Regions from separate parts of the Yersinia aldovae 670-83 genome, predicted to be linked through region 2. Evidence: predicted binding sites of a transcription regulator. Region 2 holds the regulator's gene; each other region holds the start of a gene.

Region 1 (8,276 bases), 1.3 Mb from region 2:
GATGCTTGAAACTGTTTGTTACACCAAATAAATGATTAGACAACCATTAGCGGGCAGAGTTTCCCGCTGTTTATTGTTATAATTACATGGTGTTTTTGTTTCACTCTAAAATTTGCGTTTTTCGAGGTGGTTATGAAAAAAATTACATGTCTTTCAGCAGTGGCAGCTTGTGTATTAGCAGTGTCCGCAGGTTCAGCTTTTGCCGGTCAAAGCACCGTTTCTGGTGGTTATGCCCAGAGCGACTACCAAGGTGTTGCTAACAAATCTTCTGGTTTCAACCTGAAGTACCGTTACGAGTGGAGTGATTCTCAACTGGGTTACATCACTTCTTTCACTCACACTGAAAAAAGCAGCTTCGGCGATAGTTCAACTGTTTACAACAAAGCACAGTACAACTCTATCACCGCAGGTCCAGCTTACCGTATCAATGACTGGGCTAGCATTTATGGCCTGGTAGGTGTGGGTCACGGTCGTTTCAGCCAGAACTACCCAACTTATGCTAGCGACAAAAACAGCACCAGCGACTATGGTTTCACCTACGGCGCAGGTTTACAGTTCAACCCAATGCAAAATGTTGCACTGGACGTCTCTTACGAACAGAGCCGTATCCGCAATGTTGATATTGGTACTTGGGTTGCTGGCGTAGGTTATACTTTCTAAGTATAACCTGTGCTCATCAGCATTCACCCTCAACAGTGATATGCTGTGTCTGATAAAAATCCGCCTTCGTGCGGATTTTTTTCGTCTGTCGTTTGCGGCATAAGCAGGCAGTTGCAGAGTTTTGTGCTATTTCATTGTTGATAATGATAATTGATTTCATTATTATTGCTCACCTGATTTAATTAATAACAGGGAGTAATTAATGAGGTACGGCACAATAGGGTTGCTGGCATTACTGCTAACCGGATGCGGTGGCACATGGTTTCCTGAGCAAGGCAACTCAGAACCTCGCAAAGCAAAATTCAGTGTTTATGGCGATCAGCGAACCAGCGCACAGCGGGCATTATCATGCCATCGCACCCGCCATTGCACTAATGATGATTGGATGAACCCTGATCCAGACTATGTCGGGTTTGGTGTGAGTTACTGATGATATTATTGCGCGGGTATATTGCTTTGCCCGCGTTTGTCACAATTATACGCATCATCCGACCGTTTTTATCGCATCGTCAATCAGTGCGAGTACCTGCTGAGGGTGGGAGACTAAGGCAAGGTGACTCGAAGGCAATTCAACAACTTTTTGTGCCTGAATTCGTTCTGCTAATTCGCGTTGTGTCTCGACCGGCAACATTCGGTCTTCTGTCGATATCTGATACCAACAAGGTTTAATCCGCCAAGCCGGTTGAGCTGACTTATCTGTAAACACACGGGCGGCGAGCGGTTTTTGTGTCAACGCCATGACCAATGCTTCGTTTTTATCGATGTCATGACACATATTTTCATGGTACTTGTCAGTATCAATCCACAGAAAACCATTATCATCAGGGCGAATAGAAGCTGCGCCAATGGGCGGTTTACGTAATGCGAAAGTACTGGACAAACTTTCACCGGCATCGGGGGCAAAGGCCGAAAGATAAACCATGCCGACTACATTCTGTAGGTGGCCGACCTGTGTAATCACCATGCCACCATAGGAGTGACCGACTAAAAGTGTAGGGCCATATAACGCAGCGGTAATCTTTATAGCACGTTCTACATCGTATGCCAGCGATGTTAAGGGATTTTGGATCGCAATAACCCGGTGGCCCTGGGCATGTAAATCAGGAATGATATGACGCCATTGCGAGCCATCAGCCCAAGCGCCATGTACCAGCAAAATATTAAATTTCTTCGCCATATCATCCTCAGCATACTTGCAGTTACGGATACTATCTTGATGTAAAAATAGCGTTATATAAAGATAACCTTATGCAGAAATAACGTTTTTACGAATAGTACTTTTCGGTAGTTTAGCCATTGGCTAATGGTTTATACGGCGATGCTTAAATAACGCCATTACTAAAATTAAGTATAAGGAACTTTCAGGAAATAGCCTTAAGATAAAGATGAAAATGACAGACTAAATTAATATACCAAAGTGTAGTAGGCGATATAATATCATTGATGACAAAAACATCATATTTTAAATAAGTGAAAACAATAGATTAACACAGGATATGGCTAAGGACTTATTGTGCTATTTATTTGTAAAACTAGAATTATATGACAAACTATTATCAGCTCTGATTTATCTTCACTGTTCTAATTGTGATTCACTTGTCAAGGTGGATTGTAATTAAAAACAATGGGTTGTAATAAAAATAGGTGTAATCATGACGATACTCAGTGAGTCGGTTCCACCCATGCTGCATGACACCAAGCTTGAGCAGCAAATCCTAAGGCGTTCAATTTTTTGTACGCTATTTATTGCATCAATGGGGATAGTCTTCGGTATCGTATGTGGTTCAATGTCGATTATTTTCGATGGAATGTTCTCTGCACTGGATGCTGGAATGTGCAGTTTATCTCTGCTGGTTTCACGATTACTCGGGCAGCCTCACAGCCGGCGTTTTCAATATGGTTTCTGGCATGTTGAGCCGTTAGTATTGGCTTTCAACGGCAGTTTGCTGGCCTTTCTCTGCCTTTACGCATTTGTTAATGCGATCAAAGGTATTTTTGAGGGGGGGCGCGAACTGGAGTTGGGCTGGGCGATTGTGTATGCATTAGTTGTCAGTATTTTCTGTTTCACTCTCTTTTTAAAACAACGTCGTTTAAATAAGCGGGTTAAATCTGAGTTGATTGCACTGGATACCAAAAGCTGGTTGATGTCAGCCTGCATCAGCGCAGCCTTATTAGTGGCGTTTCTGATCTCCTGGAGTTTGGAGGGCACCCGGTATGAACACCTGATTGTTTATACCGATCCTAGTGTTCTGGCGCTATTAACACTGATATTAATACCTGTTCCGATTAAAACGGTGATTGCAGCTGTGCGCGAAGTGTTACAGATGACGCCGGATAGACTGGATAATGCCATTGAAACGCTAATGGAGCGGTTAATGGCAAAATATAAATTTATCGATTATTCCCACTATGCCACCCGCATGGGGCGAGGACTATTTATAGAGATTCATGTGGTTATTCCACCGGAAATGGAGACCCGTGGCGTGAGTTATTTCGACAAGATACGTGATGAGATCGCTAAAGAAATTGGTGAGTCTGGGCCTCATCGCTGGCTAACAATCTCTTTTACCCGTGATGCCAAGTGGCTTTAAACTGATTAACCAGGGAAATAATTATTATGGAAAAGATGATAGCTAAACGCCGTGTAACACTGAACTCGGTTGTGGCACCAATGGGCTTTAATACTGCTTGCTGTGTTCCACTGAGTGATAAAACCATCACTTTTCGCAAAGAAAAAATAATCAATAATATGCTCCGTGACGATATCGATTACCTATTGGTTTATGCCGATAAAGAGCATGGTGGTAATTTTGAGTATCTAACTGGATTTATCCCCCGATTCGAAGAGGCCGTAATGGTGCTGCATGTTTCAGGGGCCGTCTATTTATTGTTGGGTAATGAAAATTTAAAATTGTCTCAACATGCAAGGATCAATAATACTGCGATTCATGTGCCCTATTTTTCCCTGTCTAACCAACCGATGGAAAATAGCAAAACCTTGCCAGAATTATTAGCAGAAACAGGTATTGGGCAAGCTAATAAAGTGGGTGTGGCAGGTTGGAAACTATTTACCAGTAAGTTAGAGGGTAACGATCAACTATTTGATATACCTCATTTTATTTTGGATGCTATCAAGCAGGCCGTTTTACCCACAACAGCGGTTATTAATGCGACAAACGTATTTATTGGTTGCGACAACGCTGCCAGAATGACCAATAATGCCAATGAACTGGCACATTATGAATACGGAGCCAATTTAGCCTCCAATTGTATCCTCAATGCCTTGGCCGCAGTAGATATTGGCAAAACAGAAAAACAGCTTGGCAGTTATTTGGCGGGAGAAGGGCAACCCACTAGTGTTGTCATGATTGCGGCCACCGGTAATCGTTTTGAGCAGGCTAATTTGTATCCTGGCGATAAGGTTGTACAACAGGGCGATAAAATATCACTGACGACTGGGTTTAAAGGCGGCTTAAGCAGTAGAACCGGCTATGCAGTCCATCAGGCAGAGGAGTTGCCAGCAGCGGAAAAGGATTATCTCGATAAAGTCGCGATACCTTATTACACCGCCGTCGTGGCCTGGCTGGAAAATATCCGAATCGGTATGTCTGGCAAAGAGATGTATGCATTGGTTGAGTCTGTATTCCCAAAATCGCAATACCATTGGTCGTTAAATCCAGGCCATCTGGTGGCGGATGAAGAGTGGCTATGTTCGCCTATCTACAGTGGCTCCGAAGAGAAGATTAACAGCGGGATGATATTCCAAATCGATATTATTCCCTCGGTGAAAGGTTATGCGGGGGTGAGTGCCGAGGATGGTATTGCATTAGCTGATCAACAGCTTCGCCACCAACTGGCCACTGAGTACCCCGAAGTATGGCAACGGATTCAACAGCGGCGCGACTATATCCGTAACGTATTAAATATTTGTCTCAGTGAAGAGGTATTACCGATGTCGAATACCGTGGGTTATCTGCGGCCTTTCCTATTGGATAAATGCAGCGCACTGCACTGTATTGCGCAGTGATAACACAGATAACGTTATCAACTTGAGGGGCTATATCGCCCCTTTTATCGGTATCTGGCATTACCTTAATAGCCACTAGCCCCGGTATTTACCCGCTTGGTGAGATTTCGTGCAAAACTGAGGGCGATACTCTCGCCATCTTGTGGCATAATGCGCGCCGAATCACATTTTCTAATATTCTTGAATATCCCTATTCAGTAATCCAATCGAGAGCGAGCGCTGTGCTAAGTACTAACAATATCACCATGCAATTCGGCAGCAAGCCGCTGTTTGAAAACATTTCAGTAAAATTCGGTGGCGGTAATCGCTATGGCCTGATCGGCGCTAATGGTTGTGGTAAATCCACCTTCATGAAAATCCTTGGTGGTGACCTGGTGCCAAGCGGCGGTAACGTATTCCTCGATCCGAATGAGCGTCTGGGTAAGTTACGTCAGGACCAATTCGCCTTTGAAAACAACACAGTGCTGGATACCGTTATTATGGGTCACGGCGAACTGTGGGAAGTGAAAGAAGAGCGCGACCGCATCTACGCGATGGCTGAAATGAGCGAAGCCGACGGCTATAAAGTGGCTGATCTGGAAGTTGCCTACGGTGAAATGGATGGGTACAGCGCAGAAGCCCGTGCTGGTGAATTGCTGCTCGGTGTCGGTATTCCGGTTGAACAACACTATGGTTTGATGAGCGAAATCGCTCCCGGCTTTAAATTGCGTGTATTGTTGGCGCAGGCCCTGTTTTCAGACCCGGAAATTTTATTACTCGACGAACCAACCAACAACCTGGATATCGATACTATCCGCTGGTTGGAGCAAGTGCTGAATGAACGTAGCAGCACCATGATCATTATTTCCCATGACCGTCACTTCCTCAATATGGTGTGTACGCATATGGCGGATCTGGATTATGGCGAATTGCGTGTTTATCCGGGTAACTATGACGAATACATGACGGCAGCGACTCAAGCGCGTGATCGTCTGCTGTCTGATAACGCGAAGAAAAAAGCCCAGATCTCAGAGCTGCAATCTTTCGTCAGCCGCTTTAGTGCTAACGCCTCTAAATCCAAGCAGGCGACTTCACGCGCCCGTCAGATTGATAAAATTCAGCTTGATGAAGTGAAAGCGTCCAGCCGTCAGAACCCGTTTATCCGTTTTGATCAGGATAAAAAACTATTCCGTAATGCGCTGGAAGTTGAACTATTGACCAAAGGTTTTGATAACGGCCCGCTGTTTAAAAAACTGGATCTGCGCCTGGAAGTGGGTGAGAAAGTGGCTATCCTCGGGCCAAATGGTATCGGTAAATCGACTTTGCTGAAAACTCTGGTAGGGGATTACGAGCCGGATTCTGGCACCGTGAAATGGTCTGAAAACAGTAAGATCGGTTACTACGCACAGGATCACGCCAGCGATTTTGAAATTGACCTGACAGTATTTGACTGGATGAGCCAGTGGAAACAGGAAAAAGACGACGAGCAGGCTGTGCGCAGTGTGCTGGGCCGTTTGCTGTTTAGCCAGGATGATATCAAGAAGAAAGTTAAAGTACTTTCTGGTGGTGAGAAAGGCCGGATGCTGTTTGGTAAGCTGATGATGCAGCGCCCTAACATTATGGTAATGGATGAGCCAACCAACCATTTGGATATGGAATCGATTGAAGCTCTTAACATGGCATTGGAAATGTACGAAGGCACGTTGATCTTCGTTTCCCATGACCGTGAGTTTGTCAGTTCCTTGGCAACCCGAGTGATTGAAATGACACCGAACAAGTTAGTCGACTTTACCGGTAATTATGAAGATTACCTGCGTAGCCAGGGTATTCAGTCGTAATAAACGGATGAGTTGTTGATTGAATTGATTTTTAATAAAAAGCTGATGCATCGATAGCATCAGCTCAGTTTTTTAAAGGCAGGATTTCCCCCTGCCTTTATCTGTTATGTCTTCTCAGCCGTACTTAGCAGGCTCCTTTATCCTCCCAGACCTTATTCCAGCCGGTGCCGTTGCCTGTGGTGTCGGTTACTGCGTTATCACCGGGTATAGTCTCAGCAGAGACCCACCACTTGTTGATATAAACTCGCCCATCTTTACTGACTGTCGTCGGGGCGCTATAGACTTTCTGCTGCCAGGATGGCGCGCTACACTGTTGCGCAGCGACAGGTTTTGACTGGATTTTCAGCTCATCTTCAAGCGTGGTATCGCATATTCCATCGTCTTTCCAAACCTTACTCCCATCGGTGCCGTTACTGGTGGTGTCAGTTACTGCGGCATCACCTGGTACGGTTGCGGCGGATACCCACCACTTGTTGGTGTAAACACGCCCGTCTTTACTGATAGTAGTTGGTCCGTTATAAACTTTCTGCTGCCAGGATGGTACACTGCACTGCACTGGTTTTTCTACCGTTTCTGGCGTGGCTTCCTCAATAATTTCACCGCTTAGATATTGAGTGCCATCGTAACTTTCCAAGTATTCCCAATATGAATTGCTGGTTTGATTACTAGGGAAATACCAATATGATTTTGTTTTTAAACGGAAATAATCTCGAGTACCAGTGTAGTGATTATCGTATAGATAGAATGTACCTGGGATACCTTGACGGGATGCTTCACTCCAGTGATTAAAATCGCCCCCTACTTGGTAGCGCTGTTTGATCAGTTCATTGTAGGCTTCGCGGGGCGAACTATTTTCACCACTGGTTTTCAATTGCGTCGAACTGGCCAGTCTCATGGCCATATTATTGCTATCCGTTACAGTAACCGGAATGGACAGCATGGCATTTTGTAATACGTTACGTGGTGCTCGCAGGGTAATTTCTTTGCCATTATCCGCAATAACGTCAATGCCCTTTGGAATATCCCATTGGTAGGTCAAGGCTGATACATTGCGATTCGTCACCTCTACAGATACGCTGAATATATCCCCCGCATTGACTGTGTCAGGCACTCGTACATCGCCGGTAATATTTTGCTGGGTTAACGGGTAACTATGGACAACATTACTGTCTCTATTTTCCCAAATAGGTGTCCTTAAATCAGATAAATTCATTGCCTTTAATTGGGCGCTGGTTTCTTTTGTCGGTTTTATTCCCCATTTATGGAAAAAGGCTTTCAGATTAATACCAGAAACTCGGCTGGTTTCGAGCAGGAAACGCTGTTTTTTCTCATCGTTATTCTTTGGCCATTCTGCTGGCGGAAGTGTGCGATAACGATCACCAAGGCGTTGGTAGAAGTCCTTGCCGAATGCTAAATCCAGTTGCCAAAACATACCCAAACGGACAAATCCGTCGCCATCTTCATAGTTTTTGCTTCTTTCATTTAAAAAGGCGGTGATAGCATCCCAGCGTGATTCAGCTTCAAGACGTGAGGTTTCTCCCAGCGCTCGCTGAACATACAAAGAGGTCAGGTTTACCGTGGTTTCAGTATCATTATCAAAAGTCCATGCTGGCATTTGATAGTGGTGGCCCAATTCATGCCACGGTCCCCAGCCATCACTTTGTAATTTTTGGGGATTAATGACTTCTGCAATACCGCCAGTGTTGGAACCCAGCCAGTAATTGGATGCTGACATATAGCCGCCCGTACTATCTGGCTTGCTGACAAACTGG
Region 2 (8,276 bases):
CGTGGTGGTTTCTGCGCCACTGATGCTTGAGCCTTGTGCTAATCGTATGGAACAAGGTTTCTCTCGCGTCTATCAGCACTATTTGTTGAACCAACTGAAGTTAAATGCCACCCGCAAGTTATTACATTACCCCGGTAGCCTGCCGCTGGAACTATTGCAGATAAAAAGACTACGGCGAATCAGAGATTTTGATGATGTAATAACTGCTAAAATACATGGCTTCAATGATGCGGTAGATTACTATCGCCGTTGCAGCGCACTGCCGTTATTACCACAAATTCGGACTCCGCTGCTGATCATTCATGCTAAAGATGATCCGTTTATGACCACTGAAGTCATCCCGGATCTCAGTGAGTTACCGGACAATATTGATTACCAACTCACCGAGCACGGCGGCCACGTTGGTTTTGTCGGCGGTTCGCTAAAACATCCACAAATGTGGTTGGAACAACGCATCCCAGCCTGGCTTTCCCCCTATTTGGAGCAACAGTAATGATAGTGCCCTGGCAGCAAGTCGACAGTGAAACTTTGGATAATTTGCTCGAAGCGTTCGTATTACGTGAAGGCACCGATTACGGCGAACATGAACGCTCTCTGGCGCAAAAAGTTGACGATGTGCGCCGTCAGTTAGTCAGCGGCGAGGCGGTATTAGTGTGGTCAGAATTGCATGAAACTATCAATATCATGTCACGGGGTTCGTTCCGTGCCGGAGCTGAAGAGCAGCAGTAATTTGTGTCTTTTCATTACTTGATTCGATAAAAACCACAATGAAACAAGATGACAAGCCCGCCGCTTTGCCCTAAAAATAATCATTCGCGACAAAAAAACGCCAATGGCAACCGCCGCCCTTGAGGATCTTACCCCACGGAGTTACAGCTACTATGTCAACTAAACATCCGGTTATCGCCGTTACAGGCTCCAGTGGCGCAGGGACAACCACCACCAGCCTGGCGTTTCGCAAAATTTTTCAGCAGTTAAACATCAGTGCGGCGCAGATTGAAGGGGACAGTTTCCATCGCTATACCCGCCCGGAGATGGATGCCGCAATCCGTAAGGCGCGGGATCAAGGCCGGCATATCAGCTATTTTGGCCCGGAAGCCAATGACTTTGGTCAGTTGGAGCAGAGTGTGGAGGAGTACGGCAAAAGCGGCACCGGGCGCTCACGTAAATATCTCCATACCTATGATGAAGCCGTGCCTTACAACCAGATCCCCGGCACGTTTACTCCGTGGGAGGCACTGCCGCAGCCCACCGATGTTTTGTTTTACGAAGGGCTGCATGGCGGTGTTGTCACTGAACATCATGATGTCGCAAAGCACGTTGATTTATTGGTTGGCGTAGTACCGATAGTCAATTTGGAGTGGATTCAAAAACTGGTGCGCGATACCGGAGAGCGCGGCCATTCCCGTGAGGCGGTGATGGATTCGGTGGTGCGGTCGATGGATGATTACATCAACTACATTACGCCACAGTTCTCACGCACCCATATTAACTTCCAACGCGTTCCGACGGTTGATACCTCTAACCCCTTTGCTGCCAAAGCTATTCCGTCACTGGATGAAAGTTTTGTTGTTATTCACTTTCGTGGGTTGGATCAAATCGATTTCCCTTACTTGCTGGCGATGCTGCAAGGCTCATTTATCTCCAATATCAATACATTGGTCGTGCCGGGCGGGAAGATGGGGCTGGCGATGGAGCTGATTATGGCGCCGTTGGTGCAGCAACTACTGGAAGGTAAGAAGATAGGCAACTGATTAAAGAATAAACCCATAACCTATTCAGCAAGGTTATGGGTCAGCACTTTTACGCGATGTCACGAATTTCAAAACTGTGGGTAATGGTTGCGGCCTTCCCCAGCATTAAAGAAACCGAGCAATACTTCTCAGCCGAAAGCTCAACCGCACGCTTAACGATATTATCCGTCAGGCCTTTACCGCTGACGATAAAATGCAAGTTGATGTGCGTAAACAACCGTGGTGCTTCTTCCCGACGCTCCGAGGTTAATTTGACCTCACAATCGCGCACATCGTTACGCCCTTTCTGTAAGATAGAAACGACATCAATTGCACTACAGCCACCGGCTGACATCAACAACATTTCCATCGGACTGGGTGCTTTGTCTCCCGCATTCCCATCCATCAAAACCTGATGACCAGATGCGGATTCACCTAAAAATGTCAGCCCCTCAACCCACTTTACTCGTGCCTGCATAACGCATACTCCCGGTTAAATTTTCCGCTTCAGACTACCCTTTCATTTATAAACTGGCAATGTAACCCGATGTTCATCATGCTGAAGCGATACAACACAAGACACTGGCCTCATCCTGTGCTACAAACAGGATCGAAAGTGATGCTTCTAGCATTAAATAGGGTAGCTTCCAATACTCAGTGAAGGGTTTCTATCCGGTACGTATCTTGGCTATACCTTTCGGCAGTTGAGCAAATTAATATGCTATACCCGATAGATTCTAAGTTGTCGGATATAAAGAACGTGTATTTTATAAGCACGCCGTACAGGGAACTCTGAGCCCTGTTAAGTTAGGCAGCGATAACAACAGAGGATAACAGCGAATGGTTCTCGGCAAGCCACAAACAGACCCGACTCTCGAATGGTTCCTGTCTCATTGCCATATCCACAAATATCCATCGAAAAGTACGCTAATTCACCAAGGTGAAAAGGCCGAAACGCTTTACTACATCGTGAAAGGCTCCGTTGCGGTGCTTATCAAAGATGAAGAAGGTAAAGAGATGATTCTCTCCTATCTGAATCAGGGAGATTTCATCGGCGAGCTTGGATTATTTGAAGAAGGCCAAGAACGTAGTGCCTGGGTTAGAGCAAAAACCGCCTGTGAAGTGGCTGAAATTTCTTACAAAAAATTCCGTCAATTGATTCAGGTTAATCCAGATATCTTGATGCGCCTGTCTTCACAAATGGCGAATCGCTTACAGATAACGTCTGAGAAAGTGGGTAACCTCGCTTTCCTTGATGTAACGGGGCGCATTGCACAAACACTGCTTAATCTGGCAAAACAACCTGATGCCATGACCCACCCAGATGGGATGCAGATTAAAATTACCCGCCAGGAAATTGGTCAAATAGTTGGCTGCTCCCGCGAAACTGTGGGGCGGATACTAAAAATGCTCGAAGATCAAAACCTGATCTCCGCGCACGGTAAAACGATCGTCGTTTACGGCACTCGTTAATTCCCATAAAACCGGTGCGGAGACTATCGGCACCGGTTTTTTCTGTCATGTTGTGAATCATAAATTCCTGAGGCCAGCATGAATTGGCAACAGCTTATTTATCATTCTGAAATTATTTATAAACCTGATGTTAATTATGCACTCCGCCAAACATGGGTTCCCTGTCCAACGGCAGCGTTAGGCTTTTCCTCGGCAAGCGGCAAAAAGCTTCTCAATTATGTTGTCTAGCCTTTTATCAAGCCAGCAATCGCTTTTTCCAACCGCACCATTCCTTGCTTAATATCTTCCACGTCAATAACCAACGATGGCGCGAACCGCAGCACATCCGGCCCGGCATTGAGGATCATCAAACCATTGGCCGCAGCGGCGTTTAAAAACTCCCGCGCCCGACCACGGTATTGCGCTGTTAGCTCTGCGCCAATTAACAACCCCATGCCACGGATGTCACTGAAGAGCTGATACTTGCTGTTGATATCATGCAGAGCCTGCACAAACAGACCGTGGCGCTGTTCTATACCATTAAGTACCTCAGGGGTATTAATCACATCCAGCGCTGCCTCAGCAACGGCACAAGCCAGAGGATTGCCGCCGTAGGTTGTGCCGTGAGTGCCGACAGCCATTACTGAGGCAATCTCTGCGGTGGTCAGCATCGCACTGATAGGGAAGCCGCCGCCTAAGGCTTTCGCGGTGGTCAGAATGTCAGGGGTCACACCATAGTGCATATAAGTAAACAGCTTACCGCTACGCCCCATGCCGCTTTGCACTTCGTCAAAGACCAATAGCGCCTTATATTGATCGCACAAATCGCGCACACCTTGCAGGAATTCAGGATTCGCCGAGGTAATGCCGCCTTCGCCCTGAATTGGCTCAAGTACCACCGCGCAGGTATGATCGTCCATAACGGCTTTCACCGCCGCCAAATCATTAAACGGCACATGGACGATATCGGCAGGTTTTGGGCCAAAACCATCGGAATATTTCGGCTGGCCGCCAACCGATACGGTAAACAGGGTGCGGCCATGAAACGCATTGTGGAAAGCAATAATTTTGGTTTTATACGGGCTGTAGCGCTCAATGGCGTAATGGCGAGCTAACTTAAACGCTGCCTCATTTGCTTCACCGCCAGAGTTAGCGAAAAACACCCGATCCGCAAAGGTGGCAGCAATCAATTTTTGCGCCAAACGCAGGGCCGGTTCGTTGGTGAATACGTTGCTGGTATGCCATAACATTTCACCTTGTTGATGCAGTGCGGCAACCAGCGCCGGATGACAATGCCCCAGCGCAGTAACCGCAATTCCGCCAGCAAAATCAATATATTCAGCACCTTGCTGGTCCCACACTCGGCTGCCCTTTCCCTTGACCGGAATGAACTGCGCCGGCGCATAAACAGGCAAAATAACTTGATCGAATGTACTGCGAGTTACTGCTAATTTATCTGTCATTGCGCTATCCACCGTGATAAACCATTAAGCTGCCAATTGCTGGCGCATGAAAATATAATCACAAAATATGCATAAAAAGTCATAATCAAGCAAACAAAAAGATCATTTTATTAGTGAAATCAACCTAACATTTTAATTTTTAAGGAAATTATCTAATAATTGATGGCCTTGCTCGCTAAGAATACTTTCGGGATGGAACTGCACTCCCTCCAACGGCAAGGTGCGATGGCGAACCCCCATGATTTCATCCATCACACCGTCTTGTTCCGTCCATGCCGTCAGCTCAAAGCAGTCGGGCAGTGAGTCAGCGGCAATCACCAGAGAGTGATAGCGGGTAACCGTTAGCGGCAGATTAAGACCACGGAACACCCCCTGCCCACGATGACAAATAGCGCTGGTTTTACCGTGCATCACCTGCCTGGCCCGCACTACGCGCGCGCCAAATGCCTGCCCCAGCGCCTGATGGCCGAGGCAAACACCAAGAATGGGTAATTTATCCGCAAAATGGCGGATGGCCGCTAAAGAAATCCCAGCCTCATTCGGCGTGCAAGGGCCGGGGGAGATAACCAGATGGGATGGCGCTAATCTTTCAATATCAGCCAGTTGCAGTTCATCATTTCGCTTAACCACCACTTCGGCACCCAGTTCACAAAAATACTGGTACAGGTTGTAGGTAAATGAATCGTAATTGTCGATCAATAACAGCATTTCATATCCAAGAATCAAGTTAACGCTTGCGCCCACCAGTAATCGAACCCAGTACGCCGCGCAAAATTTGCCGCCCCAAATCCCGCGCCATGCTTTTGGCCGCAGTCTGGACAATACCATCCCGCTTGCCACCCCGTGGGCCAGTGGAGCCAAACAGTAAATCATTCAGCCCATCCATTAAACCGCCGCCCTGAGTTTCAGGCTGCTGCGGTGCTGTCGCGCCGCCCGGAGCCGCATCGCCCAAGGTGGAAGAGCCACCTGCGGATAATTTCTCGTAAGCCGACTCGCGATCCACCATCTCTTCATAGCGGCCATACAGCGGTGAATGATTGATGGCATGATTACGTGCCGCAGCATCCAATGCGCCCATTTTCGATTGTGGAGCGATAACCATAGCGCGTTCAACCACATTCGGCCGCCCTTTCTCATCGAGAAAAGAGATCAACGCTTCACCCACACCCAACTCGGTAATTACCTGTTCGGCGCTGAAAGCCGGGTTCGCGCGCATGGTTTGGGCCGCCGCTTTAACCGCTTTTTGATCCCGTGGAGTAAAAGCACGCAGCGCGTGTTGCACCCGATTACCCAATTGGCCGAGAATATTATCCGGAATATCTAACGGGTTTTGTGTCACGAAATAGATACCGACCCCTTTTGAGCGAATCAGTCGTACCACTTGCTCGACTTTATCCACCAGCGCCGCCGGCGCATCATTGAACAGCAAATGGGCTTCATCAAAGAAAAAGACCAGCTTAGGTTTATCCATATCGCCCACTTCTGGCAATTGTTCGAATAATTCAGCCAGCAGCCACAGTAAAAAAACGGCGTACAGTTTTGGCTGATTAATTAATCGATCCGCTGCCAGTAAGTTGATAACACCTTGCCCATGACTATCGGTTTGCATTAAATCATGGATATCCAACATCGGCTCACCGAAGAACTGATTTGCGCCCTGCTGTTCCAATTGCAGCAGACCGCGCTGGATAGCACCTATCGAGGCGGGGGTGATATTGCCGTATTGTGTGCGGAACTGCTTGGCATTGTCCCCGACATACTGAACGATCGCCCGCAAGTCTTTCATATCGAGCAGCAGCAGGTTGTTGTCATCGGCGATTTTGAACACCAACTGCAACACGCCGCTTTGCACGTCATTTAGATCAAGCAGACGCCCCAGCAGCAGCGGGCCAAGATCAGAAATGGTGGCTCGGATCGGGTGACCCTTCTCAGCGAAAATATCCCACGGCACAATCGGACATGCTTGTGGCTGCCAGTCAGTCACCCCAATGGCCGCCAGTCGTGTTTGCAGCTTCTCCGACCCAACTCCTGCCGCACCGATGCCGGATAAATCTCCTTTCACATCCGCCAGAAATACCGGCACGCCAATGCGGGAGAATTGCTCGGCCATCTTTTGTAAGGTGACCGTTTTACCCGTGCCGGTCGCACCAGTAATCAGGCCATGTCGGTTAGCCAGTGCCGATAAAATCACTAAATCCTGTACGGGCTGCGCCTTCGCGATAAGTAATGTTTCGCTCATAAACCGTTACCCCAAACTGAGACAGATACTTGATTATAAGCACGCGGTTGGGACAAACGGATTAATTTCTGGCAGGAACAGGATTTAAGCAATAAGGGAACCAGCCTTCAGGGGATTGAAGGCTGGTCTGGGTAATTAAGGTAAAACTTTCGCTGACAGGATGGTGATCGGCTTAACCGGCACATTCTGGTACGGGCCAACGTTTTCGGTCTGAACCTGAGAAATTTTCTCTACCACATCCATCCCTTTAACCACTTTACCGAACACGGCATAACCGAAGTCACGCTGACCGTGATCGAGGAAAGCATTGTCTGCCACGTTCAGGAAAAACTGGCTGGTGGCGCTGTCTTTATCGGCGGTGCGGGCCATCGAGATGGTGCCGCGCAGGTTACGTAGGCCATTATCCGCTTCATTTTTGATTGGTGTTTTAGCCGTTTTTTGTTTGAAGTCAGCCGTAAATCCGCCGCCCTGCACCATAAAACCTGGAATAACACGGTGGAAAATAGTGTTGTTGTAATAACCGTTGTTAACATAATCAACGAAATTCTGGGTCGAAACCGGGGCCTTCTGGCTATTGAGTTCCAACTCAATATTCCCAACCGATGTCGTTAACAACACATGAGGCTCACTGGCAGCTAAAGCAGCAGGTGCCACGGCGCTGAGGGAACAAATTGCAATGAAGGTCACTAGAGTACGTTTGAACATTAACGGTTCCTTTCTGTGGGATGCGAACAACGGAAAAGCGCTTTGATTCTAGAGAGCTGATCGTCGCAATGCCACCCATTTACCGATATTTACGTAACAGAATGCGCATTTTCACCGAAATCTTATAATATCGGGCGATTAACCGCCCCAAGACCGCCCATTAGACAAATTAACGCATTCACCCAATCCCAGGCAACAGTGGAATTCTGCAATCAGGATCACGTCTTGCTGATCCCCCGACGTCCAAACTGCCGCTTTTGTGAGTAATATCGCATTTTGTTTTTGACCATTCGTTAATCTCCCTCAAATGAGAGCGCTCTCATTTTAAATTAATCCCTTTTGAGGCCACGTTATGAAAACCTTTAAAATTGCCATTATTGGTGGCGGCAGTAGCTATACACCGGAGTTGGTTGATGGACTGATTCAACGGATCAATGAGTTGCCGGTCACTGAATTGGCACTGGCTGATGTAGAACTGGGCCGTCAAAAAGTAGAGATTATTGCCGCACTCACCCGCCGGATGCTGGCACGCCACGGGCTGGAACACGTTAATGTCAGCGTTCACTTCTCGCTGGATAGCGCCATTGAAGGGGCCAGCTTTGTGCTGACGCAGTTCCGGGTTGGGCAGTTACCCGCACGAGCGGCAGATGAGCGCTTGGGGCTGAAATACAACCTGCTGGGTCA
Region 3 (8,276 bases), 1.6 Mb from region 2:
ACAAATCAGCACGCCATCATCTTGCAAAAAGTCCGGCGCACAAGCCAGAATACGACGCGCCAGTTTTAAGCCGTCGCTGCCCGCCGCCAGCCCGAGTTCAGGTTCGAAACGGAACTCTTGCGGTAAATCGGCCATATCTTCAGCATCGACGTACGGGGGGTTGGTGACAATCAAATCATATTTAATCGGCGGTAAATCGCGGAACAAGTCAGAGCGAATCGGCGTGACTTGATGCTCCATCGCGTGCTGCTGGATGTTGTGTTCGGTTACTGCCAACACGTCATTGGAGATATCCACGGCATCCACTTCCGCGTCAGGGAAAGCATAGGCGCAAGCAATGGCAATGCATCCGCTGCCGGTGCACATATCCAGAATATGTTTAGGTTGATGGCGAATCAGCCCATCAAAGCGGTTATTGATCAGTTCACTGATCGGTGAGCGCGGCACCAGAACGCGCTCATCAACATAATATTCCATGCCACAGAACCAGGCTTTGTTAGTCAGGTAAGCTACCGGAATGCGCTCGTTGACTCGGCGAATAACTCGCTCAACAATGCGGTGACGCTCACTGGAGGTCAGGCGCGCACTGCGTATTTCCTCTGGAATATCTATCGGCAAAAACAGACTTGGGAAAACCAGTTGTACGGCTTCGTCCCACGGATTATCCGTGCCGTGACCATAGAAAATGTTGGCGGCATTAAAACGACTCACTGTCCAGCGCAGCATATCCTGAATGGTGTGCAGCTCATTGACTGCTTCATCGACGAAAATTTTGTCCAAGGTATTCTCCAGCTACTGTATGTAACATCATTACGAGCGTAAATTCACTATTTATGCCCTAGTTTGCCATGAAGCCCGCGACAAATCAGCAGCAATAGATCAGTTGAATGATAACCGAATAATAAAATACGCCTTGAAGCCGCCAACTCTATATCCACATTTATTTAGACAGATGACTCTCAACAGGTAAACTGAGGTAATTGCATAAGTACAATGAATCGATAATGAAAAATAAATATCACCTGACGACTGATGAGTTACAGCTATTTAAAGAATCAATAGCCGGGACAAAAAAGCTCAAACAAGACACCATTCTGCACCGGGAGCCCCCCAAATTAGGGAAGAGAATTGCCCCTGAACGATTGCTGCAAGAACAGGTTGATGCCAGCTATTATTTTTCTGATGAATTTCAACCGCAACTCGATAACGAAGGCCCGACGCGCTATGTACGACCTGGCGTTGACCATTTTGAAGTAAAAAAATTACGCCGTGGCGACTACCCACCTGATATGTTTTTGGATTTACACGGATTAACACAAAAACAGGCCAAGCAAGAGCTGGGCGCATTAATTGCGGCATGCAAACGTGAACATGTGCATTGTGCCTGCGTCATGCATGGTCATGGCAAGCATGTTCTGAAACAGCAAACACCGCTGTGGCTGGCGCAACATCCCGATGTACTGGCATTCCATCAGGCGCCTAAAGAGTGGGGTGGAACGGCGGCACTCTTGGTATTAATTGAGTTGGCGCAGTAGTCAATATCAGCAGGTTACACAAAATAGCGTTTGGCGGAAAACCAAAAGCGCGACAGAGATGCCGCGCCATTTGAACATTGATTAATACCATGTTAGCCGTGACATGCCTTGGCCATCAATTGTGACGGGCTGACTTGCCAATCGAACGTACCTCTTCCGGTATCACCATTCAGGTCAACACAGGCGATAGCCGAGGTAGCAAACATCGGCGGACACTGATCTGGGCAAAGTTCTGAAACCAGATACCCAACCAGCGGCAAGTGCGAGATTATCAACACTGAAGCGCAATCTTCTTTTGCCAACACCTGCAAATAGGAACAAATAAAAGCCGCATCCCCACCCGGCGTTAACTCTGGCATGACTTCCTGCTCTTGTGGCAGAACCATCACTTCACGCACCACATCCAATGTCTGCCCTGCGCGCAAATAAGGGCTGACCAGAATCTGTTCTACATCCACAGACTGATCGTTTAGCCAGCAGGCTATCTGACGTGATTCATCCTGACCACACAGAGTTAGAGGCCGTTGAGCGTCACTTGCTGCATCAAGGGCCGCGTCACCGTGACGCATAATGAAAACTTGCATATTGCACCGTTTTTGTTAACAAAATAACGCTATACAGAAACGCTTCGCGTGCTGTATCGCCGAAACCTTTGCCCAAGAGCAAAGAAACTTCATAACGATATCGCGCCGTCTCTCTATGGCGGCCGGGCATTTTGCCTGAAACTTAACGTAAAGAAAATGGCTGTTTTTTACTCCGGTAAACCAGCAGCCAACCCTAACTGGTTACATAATAACCTTGTCAACAGCTTAATCTAAACTCTATAACCTTAACAATAAATGGCTTTTAATTCATTTTCACACAAATGGTTACTTCGCGTTATTCAGGCTAAGGTAGCGCGGGTTGCCCCGTGTGTACAGCCACCTTAGCGCTAAGAATTACAGGTGGTGATCCTGCTCACACTCTTAATTATAGACGTTCGGCCACTTAACGTTAGTCATCAAATTACTCAATAAGTGACCTAAATTGTCTATTCTGCTGGTGCCGTTTCCTGTGGATAAAATAGCTGCTGCTGCTGCGCCATTGTCACCAACCGCTGGCAAGGCTCAAAACGCTCGCCATACTGCTGCGTCAATAACTGAAGCGTTTTTACCACCTTCTCCGCCCCCAGGCTATCCAGATAACGGAAAGGGCCGCCGAGGAACGGCGGGAAGCCAATACCGAACACCGCGCCGATATCCCCATCTCGCGGGTTACGAATAATAGACTCATCCAGACAGCGCACAGCTTCGTTCAACATCATCATGGTACAACGCTGTGCAATCACCGTGGCTTCGAGATGAGCCTTCGGGGTGATGCCCAGAAGAGTGTAAACACTTACATCCACCTGTTTTGGCGGGCGTCTCTTCCACGTAAAGCCTTTGGTTTGCGTAGTTGGATATACCGCTTTTGGATATAAATAAAAACCACGGCCATTTTTCCGCCCTTTGCGCCCATCCTTCAAGATCACCTCAAAAGAGGGCGGAGCTGCAAAACGTGGCCCTAATTGCTCAACCAAGATAGGCATAATTTTGGTCCCGACATCAATTCCCACTTCATCAAGCAGCGTAAGCGGGCCAACCGGGAAACCAAAGTCCACCAACGCTTTATCGATGGAATCGATAGGCTCGCCGTCTAGCAAACAGCGCGCGGCTTCATTGATATAAGGAGCCAAAATACGGTTTACATAGAACCCGGCACGATCAGCTACCACAATGGCTGTTTTACCCTGTTTTCGAGCCAAAGCGACTGTAGTAGCAATAGTTTCTTCACTGGTTTTCTCATGAGGAATAACCTCTACCAGTGGCATCTTATCTACCGGGCTAAAGTAGTGCAGACCAATGACCTGCTCTGGCCGCTGCGCTTGTGCGGCTATCTGGCTGATGGGTAACGAGGACGTATTGGAGGCAAAAATAGTGTGTGGTGCACCGACACGCTCGATATCGGCAACCATTTGCTGCTTCAATGCTAAATCTTCAAATACCGCTTCAACAACAATATCCACATTATCAAAACCACAATAATCGGTAGTACCGGAAATCAGCATCATCTGGCGCTGCCGCTCTGCCGGGCGCATTCTCTTACTGCGCACCCGTTTACCCAGCGCATCCCAGGTATATTTCAACGCCAGATTGATCCCCTGTGGGTTGATATCTTTAATTCGCACCGGCAAACCCGCACGGGTAGCGGTTACATTGGCAATACCGCCACCCATCAGACCGCCGCCTAAGACGCCAACACGATGGATAACACGAGGTTGTGCCGCCCCCCCCGTCTCTTTTTTCAGCGAGGTGGTGGCAAAGAACAAACTGCGCAATGCGGCAGATTGAGGGGACATCGCCAAATCACCAAATGCTCTGGCCTCAGCTTCATAACCGCTCGGGCCGCCATGATCCAGGCCTTTGCGTATCACATCAATAATGTATTCAGTTGCAGGATAATGACCTTTGGTCTTCGCCCGTGTCTTCTTACGCACCACGTTAAATAATATTGCCTTACCCAGCGGGCCACTGAGCAAACGCTCTTGCCACGGCAGTGTTGGGCGGTCAAGCCAGCCAGCCTTGGCGCGTGCGATAGCGACATCCAATAAGATATCCAGTGGCACGATATCATCCACCAGCCCCATTTTAAGTGCCTGACGCGCGCGAACCTGCCTGCCGGTCAGTATCATATCCAGCGCCTTGCTGACGCCAATCAAACGTGGCAAACGTTGCGTTCCCCCCGAACCGGGAAGTAAGCCAAGCTGCACTTCCGGCAATCCAAGCACCGTTTTATCATCCAGAGAACAAATTCGGCTATGACAAGCCAGAGCCAATTCCAGCCCCCCGCCCAAACAAGCACCGTGGATAGCAGCAACCACCGGCACCGGAAAGGCCGCGATTTGTGCCAGCGTTGCTTGCCCTTTTTGTGCCAATACCCGAGCATCCTGTGCCGTATGGCAAGCGGCGATCATGGCGATATCCGCACCAGCAACAAATGAGTCTGGTTTGCCGGATATAATTACCAGCCCCTGCAATCCGGATAAAGCCTGCGCTTGTTGCAATATCTCGGTGATTTGTTCAGCAAATTCAGCCTTTAAGGTATTTACCTTTTCGCCCACAACATCAATGGTGATAATACCAATATTGTCTGGCCGCACACTGAGGGTAAATACTGACGTCGCTGGCGCTATCGCCTTTGGCATAAGCACATCATCACTGTTATGGATAATATCTTCCTGGCTCATTACTCCACCTCCAGAATCATCGCTGCACCTAAGCCACCGGCAGCGCAGGCGGTGGTTAGCCCTAATCCACCACCACGACGGCGCAATTCATTTAATGTTTGGGTAATCATCCGCGCCCCCGTTGCGGCGAAAGGATGCCCATAAGCGATTGAGCCACCCAAGACGTTGAATTTACTCATATCAACTTCACCAATCGCATGATTGCGGCCCAATTTTTCACGGGCAAAAGTATCACTGGCAAACATTTTCAAGTTTGCCAGTGTTTGTGCCGCGAATGCTTCATGCATATCAATCAGGGTCAAGTCCGCCAGCGTAATACCGGCACGATCCAGCGCCAACGGCGTGGCATAAGATGGCCCTAACAGCATATCCTGCCAGACATCAATGGCGGAAAACGCAAAACTGCGCAGATATCCCAGCGGCTGTAGCCCCAACGCTTTGGCTTTCGACTCACTCATCATCATGACCGCAGCGGCCCCATCCGTCAGCGGGGTGCTGTTCGCCGCAGTGACACTGCCGTGTTGGCGATCAAACGCTGGGCGCAATTTGGCGTATTGCGCCAATGTAGAATCGTTGCGGATATTATTATCTTCAGAAATAGCATCTCGGTACGGCGGAATGTAGGCGGTCATCACTTCATCATGTAATAACCCTTGCTGCCAAGCTTGTGCCGCCATTTGGTGGGAGCGCAGAGCTAAAGCATCTTGATCTTCACGGCTTATCCCATAGGTTTTTGCCATCTGCTCGGCGGTGTCTCCCATCCGTAAACCGGTGGAATATTCTGCTACTGCTGGAGCGACCGGCAGCAGATCACGCAGCTTCAGCCGGCTGAATAATGTCAGCCGTTGGGATAAAGTTCGGGCTTTATTTACATCGACCAAGGTTCGCGCCAGCGCTTTACTCACGCCGATAGGCAACACCGATGAAGAATCTGCGCCACCGGCTATCGCGACGGTCACTGAACCGGCAATAATACTTTCAGCTACATTGGCTACCGCCTGAAAGCTGGTCGCACAGGCACGCGAGACGCTGTATGCGTCAGTGTGAACACTCATACCGGTACCTAACACAATTTCGCGGGCAATATTAGGCGCTTCAGGCATTTGTACCACCTGGCCAAACACCAGTTGATCGATTAACTCAGGAGCAACCCCACTTCTGGCCATCAATTCGCTTACGACCATTTTGCCTAAGTCTACAGCCGGTACGCCATGATAAGCAGTTGCCTGTTTGGCAAAAGGAGTGCGCAGGCCGCTGACTATTGCAATGCGATCGCCCTGGCGCGTCACTAGCGGTAATGGCTTACTCATAAACGCTCCTGATAAATAAAAGTGGCTTTCACTAAAGAGTAATAAATAACAGGTCTGACCTGATCCCATCATTGTTAACCAAACATTTACATTTGGCAAACCGACAGAACAGGAAAGTGGGAGCAGGAGCAACTTTTCAGAACAAAAAAACCGGCGGGGAATTCTGTGAGGCAAAATAACATCACGTTAAGATGATAAAGCTAGCTAAATAAATTCACGCGAGGAATGATTAAAAAAAACGCAAAGCAATTAGCTTCGCGCTTGGTATTATTTGTCTCACTTTTTTGCTTAAAGTGGTTGCTTAGACCTTAACGCAGCCCAAGCTGGAAAATCATCGTTTCTGCCTGGCAAGCAAAAGTGAAATCAATGGTTAAACGAACACCGCCGTCCGTCTCTTCCAACGTATGCTCAATCAGACAAGGATCGGATTCAACCGCACGCGCTTTTTCGCTCAACGATTTCAGCATGGTTTCAGCTTCAGCACGGTTATCAAACACGCAACTGTAAGCGGCAGTGCAGTCAGTATTGTCCATTATCGTGCCGACATCGACGCAGCAGCAAGCGGCAGTTTCTTCAGCGCTACAGCGATTGTTTGTTGATCGAATACTTGCATCTGACATCTTCAATTCTCCTCAACGGACATTTCAAAATAAGTCCTATTGCCGATTAACTCGCACAAAACAGACATGGCGCAAAAAATATTTTCTCTTTCTCTATTTTACTACTGCAATGCCTAAGGCACTAGGACTTACTGTTTATAAGCCTATTAAGTGACGGAAATCACACTAAAATTGTTTGTTCGCTCATCAATAATGTAATAATTGCTGCTAAATTGTGAGATTTTTGTTAACTACGTCTATTTTTTGCAATTGAAATTGAACAAATCACAAAACATACTTGCAACACGCACACAGGTCAGACCTATACTTCAGCCACTGGTCTGCTTTGTCTGACCGAAAACGGACCCTACAATCCCGCATTCTCTTGTTACGGTATGTAACATTAATTAAAATAATGAGGTTTTGGTCATGAACCAGAAAAACCTGTTTACCCGATCAGCTCTGGCAGCTGCAGTGGCAATCATCTCTTCGAACGTTTCTGCGGCCGGCTTTCAGTTGAATGAATATTCAGCCGCTGCCTTGGGGCGCTCTTTCTCTGGTGAAGGCGCTGTTGCCGACAACGCATCTGTTGGTAGCCGCAACCCCGCCGCAATGACTTTGTTCGATCGCCCTTCTTTCTCTGGCGGCTTCGTTTATGTTGATCCAAGCGTTGACATCAGCGGGACGTCACCAAGCGGCAGAAGCACTAATGCCAACAATATCGCACCATCAGAGTGGATACCGAATATCCACTTTATTATGCCATTAAATGAACAATGGGCGATTGGTGCGTCCGGTACCTCAAACTACGGCCTGGCGACCAAATTCAATGATGACTATGTCGCCGGCTCATTGGGTGGCGAGACTGACCTGAAAACCGCCAACCTGAATCTAAGCGCGGCTTACCGTCTGAATGAAAACTTCAGCTTCGGTTTAGGCTTTGATGCGGTTTATGCCGATGCCAAGATTGTGCGTCATCTCGGTGAAGCCGGTGGCGGTCGTTTACCGTACAGTACTGAAGTCACCCGTATGGAAGGGACAAAATGGGGCTATGGTTGGAATGCGGGGGTTCTGTATGAAGTTGATAAAGAAAACCGTTATAGCTTCACCTATCGTTCCAAAGTGAAAATTGATTTTGATGGCGATTACAGTAACCAATTACCTCGCCAAGCCGGTGGATTGGGCGGTCAAACAGTCCCTGGCGCTCTAACCCTGAATCTACCTGAAGTCTGGGAAGTGTCCGGCTATAACAAAGTAGCACCACAATGGGCGATTCACTACAGCATGGCGTACACCAGTTGGAGCCAGTTCCAAGAACTGAAAGCAACCGGCACGAATGGCCAGACACTGTTTGAAAAGCATGAAGGCTTTAGAGACGCCTACCGTATTGCGCTGGGTACCACCTATTATTACGATGACAGTTGGACCTTCCGTACCGGTATCGCCTTTGATGATAGCCCGGTTCCCGCAGATAACCGTACCATCTCGATTCCAGACCAAGATCGTTTCTGGATCAGTGCCGGTACGACCTACGCTTTCAACAAAGATGCCTCTGTTGACGTGGGTA
Region 4 (8,276 bases), 800 kb from region 2:
GAATAAAGCCAGTGTAATAAGCCACTGAAGTGATAATCGCTAATACAGGCTGAACCAAAATGAACGGTATAAAGAACAGCGGGTTCATAATGACAGGTAAGCCAAATAAGATTGGTTCGTTAATCTGGAAAATACTCGCCGGAGCACCCAATTTTGCTACCTGACGATAATCTTCGCGACGGGAGGCAATAAAGATTGCGATAACTAAACCCAGTGTGGCCCCTGTACCGCCTAAGAAGATATAGGAGTCAACAAACGGCTTGGCCCACATATGGAACTCTTTGCCGGCAGCCATCGCGGCGGCGACTGAACCATATTGGGTATAAGTGGCTACGTTTTCCAAGGCAAATGGCATCATGATGCCACTTTCCAATGCAGAGAGGGCCATTGCACCGTGTATCCCGAAAAACCACAGCAGCGAGGAGAACATGACATACACCCAACCCACCACACTGCCCATTTTCGATAACGGAGCCGAGATGGTATCCATAATGATCTGGTGGAAGTTGGTGCCGTATAATCCGAGGGTATAGGCCAATATGCCCATAATGGAAAGAATGATAAATCCGGGAATTAATGCCGAGAATGAACGGGAAACAGAGGTTGGAACGCTATCCGGCAGGCGGATGACCCAGTTACGGCGCACGATAAAGGTAAAGACCTCTGCTACCACCAAGCCAATGATAATACCGGATATAATATTGGCCCCCCCCAACCAATTAGCCCCCACCGCATAGGCTTCACCCACGCTGTACGGAGTGACCGTCATAAAGGCCGCGATCGCCAGCAACGCCGCAGCCAGAGGATCAACTTTCTTCTCTTCAGCCAAAGCCATACTGATAAAGAATGGCGTCATTAACGACATAATACCGAGCGTACCATTATAAACGTTGCCACCAATTCCTTTAAAACCATTCAGCATAGTTATGGTATCAGCGTCTAATCTTACGCCCATTGAGAAGAAAAATGACCCTTCACCAAAACTTAAGAACACGTTATTGATAAGAACGAACATGGCACCAGTCAGGGTTAACGGCATCAGCCGAATAAACCCATTCTTGATAGCATTAATATGTTGCTGTCTGCCTATTTTAATAGCAAAAGGCAAGATGACCCTTTCCAGAGAATTAATAAATGCGCTCACAGTGCACCCCTTATTGTTTTGCTTTTTTTATTGCGGCTACGGCAGCTTTTAATACCCCCAGACCGTCGACTTTGCCGTATAGGAGCGCGTCGATCACTTCAACTGGTTTATTGGGGAACATTTTTGCAACTTCAGGCAACATGTAAGCGATTTGTGGTCCTAACAAGATGACATCTGCTTGGGCACCATGTTCTGCGGCCAGGGCCTCGGGGTAAGCATTGATAATCACTGGCACCTCATACTTCTCTGCTTGTACTTTCATTTTGGAAACCAGTAGCGAGGTAGACATGCCCGCAGAACAAAACAGATAAATCTTTTTCTTTTCCATACCCAACACCTTTTGAAGTTCAAAAGACACAAGTGATTAATATGCCAGTGCAATGGTGAAATTCCCTTTATCTTTGTTTCATTGCCGCCTTGCCACCATCATTGTTTCTGGTTGTCGTCAGTATACGGCGTTGATAGATAAGACAGTAATTCGCGACTGACTACAATCGTCTCTCATTGACTTTCCACATTGATGATGTTCACATTTCTCAGCGATTAGGATGTGATGCTTATCGCAAAATTGTTATTTTTTTGCTTGGCAAATTAAGTTTAAATCATTTGTATTTCATATGGTTAGTTTTTATTTTTAGATCTCGATGTAGAACATTTAACAGTAAAAATAATAAAAATTCAGATGGGGATAAGTTAGGGAAATTTATCTGTTTGGCAAATTTTTCAACTGTTTGAAGTAACAGAGAAAACGGTAGCCGGAATCACTCCCCTATTTAATCGACAGTATGTAGAACATCACCCGATAGACGTCGTGAGCCGACAACAGCGCATAGCTGATTCTCCCTTAATACTCTAAAGTTAACGGGTGATTGCACATTTATGGAGTGGCGGATGACAATATTTGGGAATAAGACACTGGGTTACAGCTTGTCAGGATTATTACTCAGCGTGTTTGTTTCGATGTCTACGCTTGCAGCCCCGGTACTGACAGTAATGGAATTACAGAATGGGCTAGATCACCCCTGGTCACTAGCACTCCTGCCCGATAACAGTGGCATTTTGATCACTGAGCGATCAGGTCAACTGCGCTTGTGGCAACAAGGAAAGAAACTGTCTGAGCCACTAATCGGCGTGCCGCCAGTGTATGCCAACGGACAAGGTGGCCTACTAGAAGTCGCATTATCACCGAATTTTGTTCAAGATCACCGTATATACCTGAGTTTTGCAGAAGTTGATTCGGATGGTAAAGCAGGCACAGCTGTGGGATATGGCCGTCTTAATCCACAGCATACCGCCATTGAGAATTTTAAGGTGTTGTTCCGTCAGCAGCCGAAATTGTCTACCGGAAACCATTTTGGTGGCAAACTGGCTTTCGATGAACAGGACCATCTGTTTATCACTCTTGGCGAAAATAATCAGCGCCCTACCGCGCAAAACCTGAGCCTACATCAAGGTAAAATCGTGCGACTAACCCTCGATGGTAAGGTGCCTACAGACAACCCCTTGGTGAATAAATCACCGGCCAGACCAGAGGTCTGGTCCTATGGTCATCGTAATCCGCAGGGGCTGGCGCTGAACCCGTGGAGTGGTGTGATATGGGAAAATGAACACGGTCCTAAAGGAGGTGATGAGATAAATATCCCACAAGCTGGCAAAAATTATGGCTGGCCACTGGCGACACATGGCGTTAATTATTCGGGTTTGCCGATCCCTGAGGCCAAGGGTGCCTATGTGGACGGTACTGAGCAACCGGCTTATTACTGGGAGATCTCGCCTGGTATCAGCGGGATGGCATTCTATAATGCAGATAGATTTCCAACATGGAAACATTCACTGTTTATTGGCGCACTGGCACAAAAAGAGTTGATTCGTTTGCAATTAGAGGGCGATAAAGTGATTGCTGAAGAGCGTCTGCTGGGCGAGCGAGGCGAGCGCATCCGTGATGTCCGCGTCGGGTCTGACGGCTATGTTTACCTGTTAACAGATGAGAGTAACGGTAAGTTGCTGAAAATAGGTCTTACCGCAGTTAAATAACCATCTTACAGTTAGACGCTGGCTATTAATTAATAAATTATAATACCGAAGCGCTTCCCACACTTATATTATTATCGTTTAACCCATCTATTTATACTACAATTATTCCCATTATGATGGATAGCGATAAGGATATTATTATGACTGCAATCGACGTAATGTGGGTGGGATTTGGCGGAGGCATAGGTTCACTTTTACGATGGTGGGTGGGACTCAGTGTCGCAAAGATATATAAAGGTAACTTTCCTCTGGGTACGTTTCTTATCAATATTTCGGGGGCTTTTGTCATCGGCTACCTGAGTATTCTATTCAGTGTTGACTGGCGTGATCGCTACGGTGATGTAATGAATGCTGCGGTGTTAACCGGTATTTTAGGTGGCTACACCACCTTTAGTAGCATGCAATTAGATGCGGTAAAACTTGCTACCGCACGAGGCAGAGCCATTGCTGCCGGTTATTTGATTATTTCTGTAGTAGTTGGTCTGGCAGTTGCGGCATTTGGCGCATGGTTAGCTTATTAATCAGAAAACTAATTTATTAATCGGAGAGAGTTATCATGCCAAATCTTGTTATTCTGGTTTTTGTCGGTGGCGCTTTTGGTGCGATGTGCCGTGAGTTTATTATGCTATCAGTGCCAAGACTGACAGATGGATTTCCAATGGATATTTTCATCGCCAATATAATTGCGGCATTCTTATTGGGGTTAGCGACCTCTTTCTTTAAGAATGGGAAAATCAACCAATATGTGCATCTGATGGTAGGCACAGGAATTATGGGAGGGCTTTCAACATTCTCCAGTTTTGTATTTGGTGCCGTCGAAATGATGAAAACTCCCACTGGGGTTTTAGTCTCAATCTGTTATTTGGTTACCAGTCTTATTGTTGGTTTTATTGCTATAGAGTTAGGTTTAATGGTCGGGACAAAAGAAAAACCTAAAGATCCCCCGGCAACGGCCTAATAATAGCGGCATTAACATCGTCGTCGTGAGATAGAAAATAAAACACCCTCGACATGAGGGTGTTCAGCATAAATACACCCAAGTAACAGATACCAGAATTAATCCAGTTTCACGCATTTACCAAAAAACATTTCAGTAATAAGGTCATTATTGATAGTATCGCCATTCAAGGTTCTAACCAACAACTCACTTCCCAATAACGGCAATGAGAACACCATATCAGGGTTAACTCGTTTCACTTTCTGCATATTCTGAGTTTCATTGACTAATGCCAATGTCTTAGTGAACTCACCAGCAATCTCTTTCGCTGCCAGAATAGTGAAGGTGTTATCAGCATCACTATTGCATAGCGCAATAATATATTTAGCCTTAGCTGCACCTGCTAATTTCAATGTTGCAACTGAGGAAGGGTCGCCTTCGATAATATCTGCATCGGCAGGAAAATCGTGCTGCTCCCCCACTGCGAACACTACCGTGACATCATCACCACGGTCACGCAGACCGTTATATACATTCAGCGCCAGAGAGTTGGTACCGACAATAATAAAATGATTTTTACGTTCCACGTGAGATATCCTACCTTTAACTATCCGTTTGATATTATTACTGATAATTGGCCCAGCAATAGAAGCCACTGAAGCAGCAAAGACCGTGATACCAGAAATAATTACTGTAAGCGTAAACATCCGCGCCAGCGTGGTATGCGGGATAATATCCCCAAAGCCTACGGTCGACATACAAACAATTGCGAAATAAAAGGCCGTAGGTAAATCAGTGACTACCGGCGAAAATTGATCACCGATATAAAGGGTGCCCAACATGCTATAGACAATCAATGAAGCAATACTGACGATAGCAAAGAACGTAGCACTGCCGAGACTATAATAATCAAACTTACGCCAATAAAAGAGTAGAGCCAGCATAACTATGCTGGAATACGTCGTGAGGCTATTATGATCTTTAAGAATATAGAGATTGATAATAACAATGGTAAACAGTAACAATACCGAGAAAAACCATGCCGTGCGCACTTTCATCGATAATGAAAATGCCATAAATATCAATACCAGACCGATCATAAAACGTGGTATTTCGAATAGTTCCAGAAAACTGAGCGCATCCTTCCAAGTGCTGAAATTATTTATTGCATCGGTTGAGTGAGAGATTGCTCGATAGAGTACGGGGCTTAAAATCAGATACCCATTAATGGCTACCAATATAGCCAAGAAAATGGGTATCGATAACTTAGACTTAATTTCCTGTAATATTTTCATCAATAGAGTGACTAAAATTGTTATAGGTAACTTAAGTATAGATAAAAAAACCACAAAGATCATGGATGAATTTAATTGTTTTTGATTATAATCAAATGACAATTCGTTAATTTTACAAGCATCCAAATCGCAATATTAATTTTACATCTTGTAAAGTTATCCATACTCAATAACAAGTGGAATGACAGGGTAACTGTTGGCATTAATGATTTTTTGGTTAATAATATAGCGGTCTCTGGCATAGCATAAATGCCAGTGTTCGTAGACTTGAGTGATATCTATCACCCTTAATTTAAGTGTCTTAAATATCTAATCATATTTAACAGATAAATAAGGAAATAAGCATGTCCTACAAATCACTTCGTAATATTGCATTGACTGGTTTATTGCTTTCAGTTGCTGCAACTTCTTTTGCAGCAACTCCCACCGCGACTAAAGCAACCGGTACAACCCCCAGTGATATGACCTGCAAAGAATTCCTGGATCTGAATCCTAAGTCATTTACTCCGGTAGTTTATTGGGTATTAAATGATGATACTCAGTATAAGAAAGGTGATTATGTTGATTTTTATGAGACTGATACAATAGTGACGCCCAAAGTAGTCGAAGTCTGTAAAAAATCACCTGAAAGCAAACTCTCTGAAATAAAGCAGGATATCTTAGGTTTTGCTAAAAAACATATGTAACCTGTCAATATAGACCTTACAAAAAAGGTGCTTATTAAGTTAATTTAAGCGCCTTTTTATTAAATTGTAAATTAACGATTAATACTTAATTTATCATAACCACGAACATAATAATTAATTATGGAAATCAACCAGCACAATATGAACATACCAATGATCCAGTACCCTATCTCGCCTAAGCTTCCACTAATATTATTAATCGGCGTCCAAATCCCTCCAGTTAGATTCATTTTATCTGCAATTAATCCCAATACTTCAATTCCGCCGATAAAGAAAGCAATAATCACGGAAGCTGCCGTGATGGTAATGTTATAGTACAATTTCCGTACAGGTTTGGAGAAAGCCCAACCATAAGCTCCGATCATCACAAAATTATCAAGTGAGTCGACCAATGCCATGCCCGCAGCAAATAAAATTGGAAATACCATAATCGACCACAAATTCATGCCATGAGTTGCACTGGCGGCGGAAATACCCAATACGCCCACTTCTGTGGCGGTATCAAAACCTAAACCAAATAAGAAACCGACTGGATACATATGCCAACTTTTATTGACCATATTAAATACACGTCTGAAGATTCTGGCTAATAGCCCCCCATTATTCACAACTAAAAGATCAAGTTCTTCTTCTTGATAGACATGGCCTGCTTTGACCTTTTTGAATTTTTTATAGACTGAAATTAGGATGGTTAAATTAAGAAAGGCGAATAACAGTAGAAACACCGATGATACCAGCGTACCAATCAAACCTCCGGTTTCACGAAACCACACCATATCATTTTTGAACGCCATCGCTGTTGCGGCAATCGCTAGTGAAGCTAATATCACAATGGTGGAATGGCCAAGCGAGAAAAAAGTGCCAACGGCAATCGGTGTTTTACCTTGCTGCATCAGTTTACGGGTGACATTATCGATAGCCGCAATATGATCCGCATCGACGGCATGTCGCAAGCCAAAGCTGTATGCCAAAAAGGCCATTCCCATGAGTACCGCATTGTTATTAAACTCACTAAAAGCCCAAACCCAAGCCAGTCCATTAACAACCAATAAACCAATAAGCAGGTAGATGGCGCGACATTTAGTTTGCTGATTACCAAACGCCACTCTTTTTTCTGTCACTGTTGTCATGTTCGCACTCCAGATTATTATCAACCGTCCTGCGGATAAAATGTTCAGAGCAAAGCGTCCAGAGTGAAATAGTTATTGTCGATGTGCTGGCATCACATCTTTATTGGGAACCAGAAATAGCCATGAGGCTAAAACAAACGGCATGGTCAGGGTTGGAATACCAATGGGTGACAATAAAGTATTCATAGCCCCCTGCACCAACACAGTAAAAATAACCCCCACGATGGTGTAAGTCAGAACACGCCAACTGGGTTGATTAAAGGTTGATCCTAAAGCAATTGCGGTTAATACGGCGCTAAAAGCATAAAGCCCGGCATGAATACTGTGAGGGCTGGCATCGAGAAAAGCAGCGGTAAAGATCGCTAATAACGCGCCTAAAAGGGCAAAGATGGCGGCCCATAAAGATTCAACAGCTAATCCGATAACAAATATAATCCCTCCGACCAAGCTACTGAATAGAAATACCTGAGAAATACCGTTGAACATGCTGACAAAAACATTGCCACCGCCAAAAATGGTGCCGGGCTCAGAGATTAATTGTTGCGGCAACGTCGGTGTCGGTAAGCCACTGCTATGCAAACCGGTAAAGGCATAGCTGGCGAGTAAGATCATCCAGGTCGTGAAGACGAAGGGGGCGGTCAATGCCGCAACTTTCCAGGTTTTTAAAATATCGGCAATACACACAGTAGCGATCACGGACACGATACTACCCAACACAATGCAGGCCCAGGCCACCGGAGTAGCCACTAAAAATGTGGGCAGAGCTGCGCCCACCAAGCACCCATTGTAGCCATACAGCCCTGCGCGCCATGATTTACGATCACGCATGGCTAAGCCGGCGAGAGTAGCAACGATGGTGCCTAAAACACAGCCATAGGCCACCGCCGGGCTTCCTTCACCATAAGCACCAACAAATATGGCAATAAAGAAGAGTAACCCAGTCAGAGGGTTATTCTGAAACATGACTTGAGCACAGCCGCGCAGCGTTGTATCGATAAATTCAATGAAAACATTCGAAGCACACAGTTGTGCCCAGCCGGATTGATTGCC

The links. Region 2 encodes CRP, which controls carbon source genes, mostly activating them, when cyclic AMP is high. Its sites were predicted from a motif close to ATGTGANNNNNNTCACAT; they were not measured.
Positions count from the first base shown of each region.
Region 1: a site for CRP is predicted at 4,838-4,855, ahead of AT01_RS19270 (ABC-F family ATPase). Genes of this name have one in related genera too.
Region 3: a site for CRP is predicted at 6,879-6,896, ahead of AT01_RS06125 (YfcZ/YiiS family protein). Genes of this name have one in related genera too.
Region 4: a site for CRP is predicted at 1,693-1,710, ahead of AT01_RS17000 (PTS sugar transporter subunit IIB). Genes of this name have one in related genera too.

Region 1 covers NZ_CP009781.1:4,272,627-4,280,902, forward strand. Annotated here, with positions in the region: gene ompX (outer membrane protein OmpX) at 133-660, shown strand; gene AT01_RS19250 (hypothetical protein) at 863-1,090, shown strand; gene AT01_RS19255 (alpha/beta fold hydrolase) at 1,145-1,837, opposite strand; gene AT01_RS19260 (cation diffusion facilitator family transporter) at 2,313-3,251, shown strand; gene AT01_RS19265 (M24 family metallopeptidase) at 3,332-4,687, shown strand; gene AT01_RS19270 (ABC-F family ATPase) at 4,909-6,504, shown strand; gene AT01_RS19275 (M60 family metallopeptidase) at 6,629-8,276, opposite strand, start outside.
Region 2 covers NZ_CP009781.1:2,975,363-2,983,638, reverse strand. Annotated here, with positions in the region: gene AT01_RS13420 (hydrolase) at 1-493, shown strand, start outside; gene AT01_RS13415 (YheU family protein) at 493-729, shown strand; gene AT01_RS13410 (phosphoribulokinase) at 882-1,754, shown strand; gene AT01_RS13405 (OsmC family protein) at 1,804-2,211, opposite strand; gene crp (cAMP-activated global transcriptional regulator CRP) at 2,574-3,206, shown strand; partial or broken gene AT01_RS22600 (hypothetical protein) at 3,285-3,389, shown strand; gene argD (bifunctional acetylornithine/succinyldiaminopimelate transaminase) at 3,431-4,648, opposite strand; gene AT01_RS13390 (aminodeoxychorismate synthase component II) at 4,781-5,356, opposite strand; gene AT01_RS13385 (helicase HerA-like domain-containing protein) at 5,376-6,887, opposite strand; gene ppiA (peptidylprolyl isomerase A) at 7,023-7,592, opposite strand; gene AT01_RS13375 (6-phospho-beta-glucosidase) at 7,945-8,276, shown strand, end outside.
Region 3 covers NZ_CP009781.1:1,328,640-1,336,915, forward strand. Annotated here, with positions in the region: gene prmB (50S ribosomal protein L3 N(5)-glutamine methyltransferase) at 1-780, opposite strand, end outside; gene smrB (endonuclease SmrB) at 1,005-1,535, shown strand; gene sixA (phosphohistidine phosphatase SixA) at 1,628-2,119, opposite strand; gene fadJ (fatty acid oxidation complex subunit alpha FadJ) at 2,566-4,800, opposite strand; gene fadI (acetyl-CoA C-acyltransferase FadI) at 4,800-6,110, opposite strand; gene AT01_RS06125 (YfcZ/YiiS family protein) at 6,419-6,730, opposite strand; gene fadL (long-chain fatty acid transporter FadL) at 7,139-8,276, shown strand, end outside.
Region 4 covers NZ_CP009781.1:3,778,229-3,786,504, reverse strand. Annotated here, with positions in the region: gene chbC (PTS N,N'-diacetylchitobiose transporter subunit IIC) at 1-1,144, opposite strand, end outside; gene AT01_RS17000 (PTS sugar transporter subunit IIB) at 1,155-1,472, opposite strand; gene AT01_RS16995 (PQQ-dependent sugar dehydrogenase) at 2,036-3,178, shown strand; gene crcB (fluoride efflux transporter CrcB) at 3,319-3,699, shown strand; gene crcB (fluoride efflux transporter CrcB) at 3,735-4,136, shown strand; gene kch (voltage-gated potassium channel protein) at 4,235-5,410, opposite strand; gene hdeB (acid-activated periplasmic chaperone HdeB) at 5,755-6,096, shown strand; gene AT01_RS16970 (HoxN/HupN/NixA family nickel/cobalt transporter) at 6,168-7,226, opposite strand; gene yut (urea transporter) at 7,299-8,276, opposite strand, start outside.